DNA from 2 places in the Shewanella sp. SM69 genome. Region 2 is predicted to be linked to the other one. Evidence: riboswitches for the same ligand, from Rfam matches in the RefSeq annotation. Region 2 holds a riboswitch; the other holds the start of a gene.
The links. Region 2 has a riboswitch for cobalamin ahead of L5M37_RS08335 (TonB-dependent receptor). Riboswitches for the same ligand answer to the same signal wherever they lie in the genome.

Region 1: linked by a shared signal. The riboswitch ahead of L5M37_RS07715 (ABC transporter ATP-binding protein) and the one ahead of L5M37_RS08335 (TonB-dependent receptor) in region 2 are both predicted to bind cobalamin.

Annotation. Positions count from the first base shown of each region.
Region 1 is NZ_JAKKRV010000004.1:50,770-58,915, reverse strand. It holds gene metH (methionine synthase) at 1-2,961, opposite strand, end outside; gene L5M37_RS07720 (histidine phosphatase family protein) at 3,231-3,956, shown strand; cobalamin riboswitch at 4,178-4,378, shown strand; gene L5M37_RS07715 (ABC transporter ATP-binding protein) at 4,478-5,353, shown strand; gene L5M37_RS07710 (FecCD family ABC transporter permease) at 5,350-6,480, shown strand; gene cobT (nicotinate-nucleotide--dimethylbenzimidazole phosphoribosyltransferase) at 6,689-7,771, shown strand; gene L5M37_RS07700 (adenosylcobinamide-GDP ribazoletransferase) at 7,878-8,146, shown strand, end outside.
Region 2 is NZ_JAKKRV010000004.1:211,462-219,607, forward strand. It holds gene L5M37_RS08330 (HDOD domain-containing protein) at 1-419, opposite strand, end outside; gene L5M37_RS08335 (TonB-dependent receptor) at 699-2,660, opposite strand; cobalamin riboswitch at 2,769-3,003, opposite strand; gene L5M37_RS08340 (hypothetical protein) at 3,138-4,580, opposite strand; gene rihA (pyrimidine-specific ribonucleoside hydrolase RihA) at 4,815-5,771, shown strand; gene rbsK (ribokinase) at 5,791-6,702, shown strand; gene azu (azurin) at 6,996-7,472, shown strand; gene L5M37_RS08360 (DUF3103 domain-containing protein) at 7,572-8,146, opposite strand, start outside.

The sequences.
Region 1 (8,146 bases), 160 kb from region 2:
TTCACCGACCACTTTATCGGTGAGGATTTCAGGGTAATGGCCGTGCAGTTCCCACGAGCGGAAAAACGGTGTCCAGTCGATACGCTCGACTAAGTCTTCTAATGGATAATGATCAAACACTTGGCGACCGAGCACGTTTGGCGTGAACGGGGTGTAGTTGGCCCAATCGTGTTGGCAGCGGTTTTCACGGGCCGCTTCGAGTGACACAATTTCTTTGCGCTTGGCTTGGGATAAACGTTTAGTGCGCATGTCGTCGTATTCGGCATAGGTTTCGTCTATGGTCGCTTGGCGTGTCTCGTTGTTGATGAGCTTACTCACCATAGGCACGGCGCGGGACGCATCGGCGATGTAAATGGCGCCATGGGGATAATGGGGCGCAATCTTCACCGCTGTGTGGATTTTCGAGCAAGTGGCGCCGCCGATAATCGCCGGAATGGTTAAGCCTTCGCGGTGGAAGGTTTTCACGTTATGCACCATCTCGTCCAGACTCGGAGTGATGAGGCCCGACATGCCGATGATATCGATATTGTGTTCTTTCACTGCGTCGAGAATTCGCTCCACCGACACCATCACACCTAAATCGAATACCTCAAAACCGTTACAGGCGAGCACCACGCCGACGATATTTTTGCCAATATCGTGCACGTCGCCTTTTACCGTCACCATCAAAATCTTGCCGTTAGATTGGCCTTCGACCTTTTCCAGCTCGATATAGGGGTTTAAGTAAGCCACGGCTTTTTTCATCACCCGCGCCGATTTCACCACCTGCGGCAGGAACATCTTGCCCGAGCCGAATAAATCGCCGACCACGTTCATGCCATCCATCAAGGCGCCTTCAATCACATCCAGCGGACGTTTCGCTTCTTGGCGAGCGGCTTCGGTATCTTCATCGATAAATTCGGTAATGCCTTTGACTAGCGCATGGGATAAGCGTTGGCTCACCGGCCAGCTGCGCCATTCTAAATCTTCTTTCTTACCCACCTGCGCGCCATCACCGCGGAATTTCTCTGCGATTTCAAGTAACTGCTCGGTATTGCTCGAGCCTTCAACTGGGCAGGGCAAGTTAAGCACCACGTTTTCGACCCGCACTTTAAGCTCAGGATCGATATCGTCGTAAATGGCTAACTGACCCGCGTTGACAATGCCCATGTCCATGCCGACTTTGATGGCGTGGTACAGGAATACCGCGTGAATCGCTTCGCGCACTGGGTTGTTACCGCGGAACGAGAACGACACGTTCGACACGCCGCCCGAAATCATTGCGTGGGGCAGGGTGGCTTTAATCGCTTTAATGGCATCAATAAAATCGACGGCATAGTTGTCGTGTTCATCGATACCGGTGGCGATGGCGAAAATATTCGGGTCGAAGATGATGTCTTCTGGCGGAAAGCCGACCTTATCGACCAGCACCCGATAGGCGCGGGTACAGATTTCGATTTTACGCGCCTTAGTGTCGGCCTGACCTTGCTCATCGAATGCCATGATAATGGCCGCCGCGCCGTAGCGTTTCACTAAGGTGGCTTGCTCGATAAACTTGGCTTCGCCTTCTTTGAGGGAAATAGAGTTAACTATGCCCTTGCCTTGAATACATTTGAGGCCAGCTTCGATCACTTCCCATTTAGAGGAGTCGATCATAATAGGTACGCGGCTGATGTCGGGCTCAGAGGCAATCAAATTTAAAAACTTGTGCATGATCTCGGCGCCATCGAGCATGCCTTCGTCCATGTTGATGTCGATGATTTGCGCGCCGCTTTCGACCTGCTCGCGGGCGACATCGAGCGCTTGCTCAAACTTGCCTTCTTTGATCAACTTTAAAAACTTGGCCGAACCTGTAACGTTGGTGCGCTCACCCACGTTAACGAACAGGGATTGGGCGTCGATAGTCAGTGGTTCCAAACCGGCTAAGCGGCAAGCGACGGGAATGTCCGGCAAAATACGTGGATCGTGACGGCTCACCGCTTCGCGGATCACGCGGATATGTTCAGGCGTACTACCACAGCAACCACCGATAATATTGAGCATGCCTTCGCGCGCCCAATCTTCGATCACATTCGCCATGTCTTCTGGGGTTTCATCGTAACCGCCAAACTCGTTCGGCAGGCCAGCATTCGGATGCGCCGACACATAACACTCACTGATGCGGGATAATTCTTCGACGTACGGGCGCAGCTCTTTTGGCCCAAGTGCACAGTTAAGACCGATAGATAAGGGCTTGATATGGCGAAGGGAATTGTAAAAGGCTTCGGTCGTTTGGCCTGTCAGTGTGCGGCCAGAGGCATCGGTAATGGTGCCCGAAATCATGATCGGCAATCTGTCTTTTGAATGCTGACCGAATAAGTCATCAAATACCGATTCAATCGCAAACAGCGCGGCTTTGGCGTTTAAGGTATCGAATATGGTCTCGACCATAATGATATCCGCGCCGCCTTCAATCAGTGCCTTAGTGGATTCTTTGTAAGCAGTCACTAACTCATCGAAGCTGACGTTGCGATAGCCAGGGTCGTTCACATCAGGGCTAATCGAACACGTACGGTTAGTGGGGCCTAACACACCGGCGACGTAGCGTGGAATGCCTGTGGCAGCAAAGGCTTCATCACAGGCTTCACGGGCGAGGCGCGCGCCGACTAAGTTAATTTCGGCGGACAGCGACTGCATGTCGTAGTCGGCCATGGCGATAGTAGTAGCGTTAAAAGTGTTGGTTTCAATGATGTCGGCACCGGCGTTTAAGTAGTCGGTGTGAATTTGTTTGATGATGTGAGGCTGTGACAAGACCAATAAATCGTTGTTGCCTTTGACGTCAGTGTGCCAATCTTTAAAGCGTTCGCCGCGATAGTCCTCTTCTTCCAGCTTGTAGCCTTGGATCATAGTGCCCATGGCACCGTCTAAGATCAGAATGCGCTCTGCAAGCTGTTTGCGAATGTCTGCTAATATTTGGCTGGCTTTGGTTGAGGGTATCGTCATAAATAATTACCTTAAATACAGCTAAGTTAAGTCCAAAAATCGGCCATTGTTATGCTAAGTGCATTTTATTGTCGTCTGCCGACATTTTTTGAATACTTGTTCTTAAAAATTTGTTTTGGACATTTAAACGTATAGACGTCCATAATACGCGACTTATGATTGTCAGGGCAAGATGAAAGTCAAAGGCATTAGGAGCGAGAATCGAGAATCTAGAATTTAGGCCCTCGGCTTGAGTTCCTAGCATCTAGTCCCTAACTAAAAAGGCATATATGAAACAAGTTCGATTGTTATTGTTACGCCACGGTGAGTGCGAAGGCGGCGCCATTTTACGCGGCCGTGTGGATGTGCCTTTGAGTAAAAAGGGTTGGCAACAAATGTCGGCAGCAGTTGAGTCACAGGCCAGCGTGTGTAGCGCGATTTATAGCTCGACTTCACGCCGCTGCGCCGATTTTGCCCACGCTTTCGCCGCCGAGCTGCATTCGACGGCAGCACTGATATCTGAGTCAAGGCCATTGCAGGCGCAGTGTTTGTCGGGTTTACAGGAAATTGATTTTGGTGATTGGGATGGTTGTCGGCTCGATGAACTGTATCAACAAGAGGGCGAACACTTAGCGGCGTATTGGCAAAATCCTTGGCAAACTCCGCCGCCTAATGGTGAAACTATGGCAAGTTTTGAGTCGCGGGTGAATGGGACGATTGACCAGATACTCGCCGCCGAGTTTGAACGATTGACCCTTGACTCACATAAAATGGGTAATGAAAACAGTGCCATTAATGAAACCGCTGACAATATGCCAACCACTCAAGTGTGGGTCGTGAGCCACGGCGGGGTGATCCGTCATTTAATGTCGCGTGCCTTAGGGGTTGAACGGGCGGTGGGGTTTTATAGTCAACTCGATTTACCCGTGGCGGCCGTGGTGAGCGTTAATGTGCTGCAAGATGAACAGGGTGCCTGCTATTGGCGTTTAGATTGGCCGAGTGGGCGCAGGTGTTGAGGCCTTATTTCACGACCTAGGAGTTATGGTTTAGGCGTGATCGTTTGGCGAGAATAAGCTGACATGAAAATATTCTGATTTAAACAGCATTGCCTAATGGGATAGATGTAGGATAATGCTTTTCCCTGACGTTTGAACGAGATAGCGTATTACATGCGCAATGAGTGATAACGTCGCAGAAATAGGTGTTGGGAATAGACTCTCTTTGTTCGAATCGCTCCGTTGTTTTAATTCACAGTGGCGTTGTTAACAAAGAGCATATCAACCCAAACATAATAGGGAATCGGGGAGCTGCTCGTCAGTCAGCCCGAACTGTGCCCGCAACTGTGAGTAGTTTAAAGAAGCACCTAGATTCTAGATTCTAGAGCCTAGCTCCTTCTTTTCTACAAGTCAGGAGACCTGCCTATTTCTGTTATCGCTGCGTGCAGCCTTAGTTCTCGAGCGGGTGACTCGAGGGAGCAGATGACAATGTGCACAACCTTTTTTTATACAGGTTTGGACTCGATAGGAGCGCCGCTTAGGTGAAACTTTCCGCAATCCAAACTAACAGCCCCGTGAATGACACTAACCCGTCATTGAGCCCGTCAGTCGCGCTCAATGTGAGCCAGTTGAGCTGGTGTATCGATGGCAAAACCATACTTTCCGATATTAACTTTACGCTGCCAACGGGGCAGATGCTGGGGCTGATTGGCCCTAACGGTGCGGGCAAGTCTAGCTTGTTGCGCTGTTTGTATCGGTTTGTTCGCCCGACTCAGGGCAAAATTACCCTTTTTGATCAAGATATTGAGCGCTTGTCACCCAAGGCGTTTGCCTGTCGCGTTGCCGTAGTGCAGCAGGATACACCGCACTATTTTGACCTCACCACAGAGCAATTGGTCAGCATGGGCTTAACGCCCCACAAGGGTATGTTCGATACCAATTCGAGCTGTGATATTGAGCGTATTGCTAAGGCTTTAGAGAAAGTCGGCTTGAGCCATAAGATGCACCAACAATATGAGCACTTATCTGGCGGTGAAAAGCAACGCGCCTTGATTGCCCGCGCCATAGTGCAGCAGCCGCAGCTTTTAATCCTCGATGAGCCAACGAACCACCTCGATGTGCGCTATCAAATTCAAATCCTCGAATTGGTGCGTAGCCTTGGCATCAGCGTGATTGCCTCTATTCATGATCTTAATTTAGCCAGTGCCCTGTGCGACAGTTTGCTGTTGATCCATAACGGGGAAGTCAGCGCTATGGGGACGCCAACCGAAGTATTAACCGAGGCGCGAATTGGCGATGTGTTTGGCGTGTGTGCTCAGGTATCGCCCCATCCACAACATAAAAAGCCCTTAATCAGCTATTTTTATGGTTATCACCATGTAGATAATGGCCTGAATGAGCGAGGCGAGGGCGGATGACTCTGGGGAGTAAAAAATATTTCATCTCATATTTGGGGCGTATCGTGACACCGTTGACGAGACAACAACTGATGCTGCTCGTATTAGGTATCATCACTTTGATAACGCCTATTGCCGCGACGAGTTTTGGTGCGGCGAACATCAGTTTTACGGATGTTATTCAAGTATTTATCAATAAAGCGACGAACCTCACTCAAGCCAATGGCATGACTGAGCGCATTGTGATGGAGCTCAGGTTGCCGCGCATTTTACTGGCTTTTGTGGCGGGAGCGGGTTTGTCACTGGCGGGCAGTGTGTTGCAAACCGTGACTCGCAATCCGCTCGCCGATCCCTATTTGTTTGGCATTAGCTCTGGCGCGTCCTTTGGCGCTGTGGTGATGTTGACCTTATTCACTGGCTCTGGATTTTTTGATAATGCGGGCATGGCGGCACATTCTGGGCTTTTTAGCGGTTCGGGTGCCTTGTCTGGATTACTTTGGTTTAGCTTGCCCTTGGGCGCTTTTATTGGCGCGAGTTTGTCGGTGCTAATAGTGCTTGCCTTGTCTGGGCTTGGGCTTAATAGCCAAGTGGAGCGCATGTTGCTCTCTGGTGTGGCGACCTCCTTTATGTTCGGCGCATTAACGAGTCTGCTGCTGTATTTCGCTAGTCCGCAGGCGACAGCCTCTGTGCTGTTTTGGAGTTTAGGCAGTTTCGCTAAGGCCAGTTGGTCCTTGTTAGTACTGCCGACACTGGTGATTGGTGCGAGTTTATTCATTATTTTAGGCATGAAACGGCAGATCATGGCGTTGCAGGCGGGGGATGAAACGGCGCATACCTTAGGGGTGAATGTGCCTAAGCTGCGGCTCAATATGTTGCTGCTCTGCTCCTTGATTACCGCTATTTTGGTGGCTACCTGTGGCGGTATCGGTTTTGTCGGGTTAATGATCCCCCATACAGTACGCATGCTGTTTCCCGGTCGTCAGCCGATTTTATTAACGGCGCTGGTGGGCGGCTTATTTATGGTGTGGATTGATGTATTAGCGCGCTGTTTATTGGGTAATCAAGAGTTGCCCGTGGGCATTATCACGGCCGCCATAGGTAGTATGTTCTTTTTGCTGATTTTGCGTAAGCGTAGGGTCATGCCGTAAATACAAGGTCATGCCGTAGGCACCTAGTCAGGACGTAAACCCAGAGTTAAGTCGTCATCCTAGAGTCATGTCGTAAGTGCAGGCTGGCGGGATAATCAGTATTTCTGTTGATATCCCACCCGCGATTGGAAATGCACAATTGGACATGTTCGTCATAGACGCGGGATGCGTTGTGGTTATTTAATGTAGATTACAAAGTGGAGTGTGGATGTCTCAGTCAGCCGTGTCTTTTCAAATAAGCCCTGTGAGTAAAGCGCAGGATCTGGTGATTCTGCAGAAAATTGATCTTAAGACTAAGCCGCCCGGTGCCTTAGGTCAGCTCGAATCCTTAGCCTTGCAGATTGCCCGCGTGCAAGCGACTGATTTGCAACAAACGGAGCAGCCACAAACGGATGTGCTCAAAATAGTCCATCCAACCATGTTAGTGTTTGCGGGGGATCATGGCATTGCCGCAGAAGGTGTGTCGATTGCCCCTAGCGAAGTGACTCACCAAATGGTGCAAAACTTTGCCCATGGCGGCGCGGCGATTAACGTTTTTTGTCGGCAGGTGGGCTTTAAGCTCGAAGTGATCGATTGCGGTATTTTAACGCCAGTTGAAGGGGTTGAAGGCATTATTGAACAACGTCTTGGTGCTGGAACGGGTGCAATCCATTTAGAGCCAGCAATGGCGCTTGAAACCGTCGATAAAGGCTTTGCTATGGCGCGCGATTTGATTGAACGTCACCATCAAGCGGGTTGTAACTTAGTCGCCTTTGGCGAAATGGGCATAGGCAATACCTCCTCTGCTGCGGCCATTATGGCGGCGATTATGCAGCTGGATGTGATTGATTGTGTCGGCCGTGGTACGGGCATTAATAGCGAAACCTTAGAACGTAAATTGATGCTGATTGAGCTCGCGTTATTGCTGCATCAAAGCGCCTTAACTGGGCCTAAGTCAGTGTTAGCTTGCCTAGGAGGCTTTGAAATTGTGCAGATGACGGGGGCTATGTTAGCTGCCGCTGAACGTAAAATGCTGGTGGTCGTGGACGGTTTTATCGCGACAGCGGCGGCATTAGTCGCGGTGCAAATCGCCCCCAATGTGCGTGATTATTTGATTTTTGCCCATCAATCCGATGAGCAAGGTCATCTGCGAATGTTAGAATTTTTGCAGGCTAAACCTTTATTATCCCTAGGGCTGAGATTAGGCGAAGGTACGGGTGCGGCGTTGGCATTGCCGCTTATTCAAGCCTCAGTAAATTTTTACAATCAAATGGCGAGTTTTAGTGATGCGGGGATTGAGGCTGTTGTATGATGTGCTCTGCTAAGTCGCTTATTTTACTTATTTAAAATAATAGCTTTTTAGCCAACCGTTTTAATTTTAAACCTTGCAGCAAGTGTGAATTCACTAAGGATGCTTTATGTCAGAACGCGAAAGCTGGCACAAAGAGATAGATTTATTTTTAGTTGCCATGGGCTATTTTACCCGCATTCCTATGCCTAAGTGGGTCGAAGTCGATAGCGATAAGTTGAATAAGGCCAGCCGTTATTTCGGTCTCGTCGGTCTTCTGGTCGGCTTGTTAAGCGCCATAGTGTTTTGGCTGACGCAGAACTGGCTCCCCGCCGGCGTTTCTGTTCTTTTAGCTATGTTGGTTGGTGTCTTGCTCACGGGCGGATTCCATGAGGATGG
Region 2 (8,146 bases):
TCCACACCTTCCATATCCGCTAAGCTATCTACCGCATCCGTTGCAATATCTTCAGTCAGCTTCCAATAACCTTGGACCAACTTTTTATAGGGCTGTGGCAGTTCATCGAGGCGTTCTTTTAAATAGAACGTAAAGGCGTAGCGATAGATATTAACTTGACCTAAGCGGATCAAAGCTTCTTTCAACGAACGAGTTTTGTGATTTTCCACTACAGCAGCCTGTGCGGAATTACTGCGCATAAGCATGTGCGCTGCCAATGCGGGATCGCTCGAGATAATGTCAATCACATTACGAATGTCGCCTTCAGCAAGGATCGCTTTTTTGAGTGGAATTAGAATTCCTCGGCGGCCAATCACTTGCTCTTCGTTCGCTATGATAGCTCTAACTTGAGTAAAAACCTGTTGCTCAAGATCAGTCATAAGACACTTTACACCTGTTTATTAACAATAAGATGATTCGGTTACAGCTCACATCATACCTAAAATACTAAGAATTTCAGCCATAAACAGCAGAGTAAAATATAAATTACTCCTATTTAGTAATGACTGCCCGCTAACACTATAGATAACGACAATTAAACCACTCTACTAAAACGATATTCAAGACTATACCTATTTTAAGATTTATTCTTTGAACTCAGCGTAAAAAATAAAAAGCCAGACTGAGTCTGGCTTTGTTATTAAATAGCTCATTAATATTTAGAAGCGGTAGCCCACAGTGAAACGGATATCACGGCCTCGACCAGAATAGTAACTATCCCCCCAATCGCCACCGTAATAACCAGCACTGACATAATCTTTATCGAATACATTATCGATACGCAGACTGGCAAGCCAAGCATCACGATTATAATTCAAGGCTAAATTACCAAGCACGTAACTTGCTAGCTTATCACCTTGATTAGCGTTATCGCCTTCGATAAAACGATCACCCGTGTAGATAGCTTCGGCAAATACTTGGAAATGCTCAGCAAAATCCATGCTGACATAACCGCGTCCCGTGTGTTTTGCCACCCAAGACAGCTCTTTGCCATCGTTAGCACCATCGGTAAATTCGGCGTCGGTATAGTTATATTCCAGCCCTAGCTGCAGCGCTTTAGTGATCTGCCAATCCCAATCGGCACCCGCGCCATAACGACGAGAAGCGTCGGCATTGACGTTTGCACCGTTGAAATTACCACCTATGGGTTTAACTGCACTCGAGTCATAAACAATTTCATCCTCTAAATCGAGACGATATAGGCTGACTCGCAGGGTTTGACTAGCGACAGCCCAATCCCAACCCGCCTCATAGGAACGGCCAGTTTGCGGCTTTAAGCCAAATACGCCCGGCGATGTATAAGCTTGCTCATCCACTTTGGCAAAACGGAAGTTATCATCGGCGCGCACATAGAGTCTGTGCTCCGCAGTTGGGCGGTAATTTAAACCCAGTTCGAATGCGTGGGCATTTTCGTCTAAATCCATGCCATTAGGATAGACATTGCCATCGACTAACTCATCGGTCACCCGCGCATAACGGCCACCCACAACGTAACTTAAAGTATGGCTTAAAGGCACTGTAGCTTGTAGATAGGCGCTTTGCATTTGCTGCACATTACTGCGCGCCATAGTGTCAAAATCAGCCTTGCCACGGCTGATGTCTAAACCTGTGACTAGGTTTAGCTCGCCTTGACGCGTGCTGTAATTCGCTAACGCTTTAGGGCTAAACATTAACAGTGAGCGTGTGTTATGGCTGTTCGCCCCCCAATTAAGAGAAGACACTAAGGTATCGCTGTAATCTAAATCCGCCGCCAGCGCCCAGTTTTGATTAAGCTGATGCTGGTAACCCGTTCGCGCCGCAGTGGTCATCTCGTGGGCATACTCTACCTTATTTGATGAAGCACGAGGATCGTCTTTAAATTGCTTTTCAGTAAGCGAGCCCGGATTTTCACGATCGTTATCGTAGTAGCTGGTTTCAACAAAGAACGAGTCTGTGGCTGTTTTATATTGAATGCGGCCAAGAATAGAGCCGGTTTCGTTGGCATTATGCTGGCGATAGTTATCACCTTGGTTGTAACTACCGGTGAAAAAGTAACGCCAATCTTTGTTGATCGCGCCAGACACATCACCACGACCTTCATAAGTATCAAAGCTACCGCCAGATAACTGCACGCTGCCGCCAGTATTTTCAGGGGACTTAGTGACAATATTAATCACCCCGCCCACGGCTTGATCGCCATAAAGTACACCCGCACTACCCGATAAAATTTCAATACGATCCACTTGATTAAGCGGAATGGCATTAAGGCTAGGCGCGGCGATATCGATATTATTGAGACGACGACCATCAAGTAAAATCAGTGTGTTATTAACGGCAGTGCTGGCGCTAAAACCGCGCATCGCAAAGCTAGTTCCAATATTGTTATCCGAAATTTGAATACCGCTTTGACCACGTAAGATGTCGGTCAAATTAGTCGCGCCACTCATTTCAATAGCCGCAGCATCAATCACATTCACATTGGCAGCAATATTTAACGGGGTCTTATCAGAGCGGCCGATCACGACAAGATGCTCGTCGACTTTAGCTGTGCTGGTATCGTCAGCCGCCACAGCGGGCGCGATAATTGAAAAACTGCAAAGGCTGCCGATCAGCAGCGCGATTTTTGTTGGATTTGTTCCCATTTTACCTTTAACTCCTGCAAGGAAAACGGGGCATTGACGCCACGATACCGTTAATTCAGTCGTAAATACTGACGGTGATTATCGCATTTTGAGATCTGCCCACCGAAATCTCAAAAACACCTTTAGGGCCGGTCTCCGGACTTAGGCTATGTTAATCCCTTAAAAATTGGATTAACGCGAGACTGACCTTTGACATTCTGACTTTCGGGTTCAGTCTTGAACTCACCAATCAAACGCGGTCCTCTCTCACCTTTTACCGTTGCGGGGGCAGTGCCAGAATTTCACTGGCTTTCCGATTATCTCGCGGCTTTCGCACGCAAGCACCACAGAAGGTTGACTCAAAATTAGGTTCAAAGGGCGTACAACCTGTTAACGCCCAACAAGGCTCAGGACATATCAGACCTGAGCGCGCGCATTATAGACGTCTATACGGATGAAAGTCCATTAATCTCAAGTGAGCGAGAAAACTCACATAAGCTAGAAAACACCATCCCAGTTTTTTGCCGCAGGTTTTGGTCTGTCTTTGCTCAAAATCGCCTGACGCTGCTCAGGGGTTTCGCATTGGGCAGCGGGGGTCAAATCCAGCGGTTTAATCACTAACGAGTCAGCAGGTTGCACTGGCGACTTGTCGAACATGGGCAAATTCATCGACCAAGAGACCAACTCCCCCTTTTCGCTGATGCCAACATAACCGTCATTTGCACCATTTAACCAAGTGAGGCGCGGAATACGTGCCATTAACTTTTCCACATTATCACGGTTGGCGCGATAACCAACGGGCACCACTTTGCCATCGGGACGCGTAAACACAAAGGAGGCTGGCCCTTGAGTAATGATGCTGCCTTCCTGCCAATATTTATCAAGAATCTCTTGAGCATAGTGAAACCCAAACATATGAGCGTAATCAGTATCGTCGGCCACAATTTGCGGCACCGCCTTATCCCGCAGTAATAAAAACCCTAAGCCGACACTGATAATCTCTTTTACCCCTGTGATATTGGTTTTTTTAATCCAATCGACACCACAGTTAATCCCATCGCCCCAAAAATGCGCATCCCCCGTAGGACTTAAAATCGCAAAGGCACAATTGTTTGCCGTCATACTCGCCACATCCTTTAAGGCGCTGCGGATCGAGTAAGCATCACTGCGCCAACCCCAACTCACCACAGTGCCGTCCTTTTTCAAGGCGGCATAGGTGTGTTGAAAATATTCGATCTTCGCTACATCCGTAAGCTGCGGGAGTAACTTTTTCATATTGGTCGACTCTTCAACCTGCCCCCAAATCACAGCACTGCCCTCTTTTTTGAGGGCGACAAAACTGCGTCCTCTGGCAAAGATATCGACAACATCAACTAATTGATCCTGCACATGTAAGCTATTGCCGCCGTAGGGGCCATAACCCCAAGTGTGTACCTTGCCATTAGCATCAAGGGCCGCAATGGCCTCTTGATTAGCGAACAACTTGGTAATATTGGTCATGCGGTTTTGCAGGGCTTTGTCGAGGCTCAATTTCCCTACATTACCCCAGTAAACCACAGTGCCATCTTGACGTAGCGCGGCAAACCCGTCCTTGACTGGGACGATTTGCTTAACTTGCTTAAGCTGCTCCGTCACCTCCCGGCTATCACCGCCAGCATAACTGTCACCCCAAGTGATCACCTCACCGGATTTAGTTAACGCCGCAAAGGCCGAACTGTTGGTGACCACAGTCTCGACTGCGGGTAAATCACAGGGAATATGGCGATACTGTGGACTCGGATTTTCCTTAAGTTGGAGCAATTTGCCGTTATCAAACTGCAGCAATGACTCGTTATTACTTTCCACAACGGCCATAGGCTGAGGATCGCTACAGCCAGAGATCTGCATGGCAACCATGCCCGCGAGTAAAGCCTTAGGCCAAGTGATTCGATAAGTGAGCATTACTTATTTCCTTATATTTGCTTGGAGATGTCATTCAATGTTGTGCAGCGGACAGAGCGAGAATGGATTTACCTAACATCGCCTAATGTCAAAAATGGGCAGAATTCTAGCAGCTTGTTGATAAAAAGACGAAAATGCTCACAGTTTACTCTGCAAGTCCCCTACACAGGCTAGCGCCTAACTGATGGCATGCTATTCTAAGCCCCCATCACCGCTGTTTAAAGGAGTAACAGTATGACTCGCACTATTATTCTGGATTGCGATCCCGGCCATGACGACGCTATTGCGCTCATTTTAGCTCTCGCCCATCCAGAGCTGGTTCCACTGGCCGTCACCACCAGCGCCGGTAACCAAACGCCGGATAAAACGCTCAATAATGCCCTGCGGATCTTAACCTTATTAAATCGCAGTGATATTCCTGTCGCTGGCGGCGCAGTCAAGCCATTAGCTCGCGAATTAATCATTGCCGACAATGTCCATGGTGAAACCGGACTCGACGGCCCTGCATTGCCAGAGCCCAGCTTTGCGCCACAAACACTTAATGCCGTAGAACTGATGGCCAAGAAAATTCGCCAAAGCGATAAGCCTGTGACACTCGTCCCCACAGGACCACTCACCAATATCGCGCTTTTGCTCGCCACCCACCACGAATTACACGCCAAGATCGAACGCATAGTGCTAATGGGCGGCGCAGCTGGTGTCGGTAATTGGACCCCAGCCGCCGAATTTAATATTTTTGTCGACCCCGAAGCCGCCGATATTGTCTTTAAGTCAGGTATTCCCATCACTATGTGTGGGCTCGATGTGACTCATCAGGCGCAAATCATGGATGAAGACATAGAACGCATTCGCGCGATTCAAAATCCAATTGCTCAGTGCGTCGCCGAATTATTGGATTTCTTTATGATTTACCACAGAGATCCTAAATGGGGCTTTATTGGTGCGCCATTGCACGACCCCTGCACTATCGCTTGGTTGCTTAAACCTGAGCTATTTGAGGCGCAAGATTGCTGGGTAAGTATTGAAACCCAAAGTGAGTTGACCTTAGGCATGACAGTGGTCGATCGCTATCAGCTAACAGGTAAAGCCGCCAATGCGACTGTGCTGTTTGGGATCGATAGGCAAGGCTTTGTCGATTTACTGGTAGACAGTTTACGCGTCTATGATGCAACTTATCTCAATCGCAGATAAAAATAACAGTGAGTCTTCTATGAGCCAGATACTCGTTATCGGCAGTGCAAATGCCGACCATGTGATGAAATTTGAGTACCTGCCAGCTGCAGGGCAAACCTTAATGAGCCGAGATTATCGCCTCGAACTGGGCGGTAAGGGGGCCAATCAAGCCGTCGCCTGCGCGCGCTTAGCCAAATCAGGTTCACGCACTGATTTTATCTGCCATCTCGGCCAAGACAGTATCGGCGATAATATGCGTCAAAGCTGGATGAAAGATGGCATCAGCACGGAAGGGATCCGCCAAATAGCCGGACTGAGCACAGGCACTGCCATGATTTTTATCGGTGATAACGGTGAGAATACGATTGGCGTTGCCGCAGGTGCCAACGCCAGCCTTTCACCCGATGACTTAGAAGCTCATTACGCCCTGTTTGCTAATGCGGAGTACTTGTTAACACAATTGGAAACGCCCGCTGCCACAGTGGCAAAGGCGCTGCAAATAGCCAAGAATCTTGGCGTGACGACTGTACTAAATCCTGCTCCAGCGACGGCACTTGGCCAAGATGTACTCAAGTGGGTAGATATTATTACCCCCAATGAAACCGAAGCAGAAGCCTTAACGGGAGTTGAGATCAACCATATTGATGATGCACACATGGCAGCGCAACTTCTCCACCAGCAGGGAGTAAAGATTGTGGTCATTACCTTAGGTAGCCGTGGCGCATTTATCAGCAGCCCAGGTTTTAATGGGCTAATACCTGCGTTTGAAGTGCAGGCCATAGACACAGTCGCCGCAGGGGATACCTTCAATGGCGCCTTAGTTGTGGGCTTAAGCGAGGGCATGTCGATTGCTGCAGCCGTGGGATTTGCCAATGCAGCCAGTGCCATTACTGTCACTCGCCCAGGCGCACAACGTGCGATTCCCTATCGACAGGAGCTTTCGTACTAAAAACGTAAGACGTTCTGAAGTAGACGCCCTGCGTTAGAACAAAAAATTATAATTTATAAATCAAACACATAAATAATAGTTCCTGAGTACTAAGTTCACTCCAAATAAGTACTCACCTATGTTTACCGCTAACAATTTTGCCGCCAATAACGATGCAAGCTTTCAACCTAAAGTTGCATATACATAATTTACACGCTGATTTCATTCCCATTTAATGAAGATTGCTTATGCTAGCAGGTGCATGTCCGAGTCAAAACGGCTCGGCTACCCTTGTTCAAATAAGGAAGTACCAGATGAAAGCAAAAAGCACAGCTTTACGTAACGTGACCAGCACTAGCCTAATCGGCCTCGGATTATTATTCGCTAGCCAAGCGAGTGCCAACGAATGTGAACTGAAAATTGCCGCCACTGATGCAATGCAATTTGACACTAAAGAGCTGTCTGTACCTGCAAGCTGTAAAGAAGTGACCTTAACCTTAACCCACTCAGGCACTTTGCCAAAAGCAGCTATGGGCCACAACTGGGTATTAACTAAGGCAGCTGATATGTCAGCCGTAGCAACCGAAGGTATGAGTGCCGGTCCTGATGCAGCCTATGTCAAAGCGGGTGATACTCGCGTTATCGCTCACACGCCATTAGTGGGCGGCGGCGAATCAACGTCTATCACCTTTAGCACTGCTGGCATGAGCGCTACTGAAGCCTACCAATTCTTCTGTAGCTTCCCTGGCCACTGGGCGATTATGCAAGGTAGTTTCAAGCTAAAAGCTTAAGGTGAATGGCTTAGCCTAACGTTAAGTGATAAAAACAAAAAAGCGGATCTTAGGATCCGCTTTTACATTCCAGCCATTACATTTAGCCGCAATAATTCATCAGGGTCTTGGTTGGATGACTAATGGCGCAAAGCTCGTCATCGCATTACCGTTAGCGCCGTTCAAGTTAGGATATTCAACCCCTTCCTGTAAGGTGTAATACACGTCGACAAAGTCATCGTCATTGGTGAACCAAGCATCCGGCATCACACTTAAAATACCATTGGTGATTTGTGGGATCAGCGCATAACCCTGAGCTTCAGGATCGGGGATCGACTTTAAGATCTGCTCCGCCGCTTCCAACAACTTAGTGGCCAACACTTTATAGTTAGTGCCATCGTCATGCTCCATTAGGATCATGTCCGCAGCCGCCCAACGATAACGCTCCCAATGGATGATGATTTGATTCGGATAATAAGTCGTATCCGCATAATCTAAATAGGGCATTTCGACGATATCGAGCACAGGTTCTTCACGGCTCGGGTCAACCCCAGTCACTATGCCGTAAATCTCGGCTCGACCAGAAATCCACGGCTCATGGTCATCATTCAAGGATATTTGTTTGATCACTGTGGTTGAAATAGGCTTGTCTGCCACCGCCTGTGTTTGCGCACGGCTCAGTAGCACGCCATCTT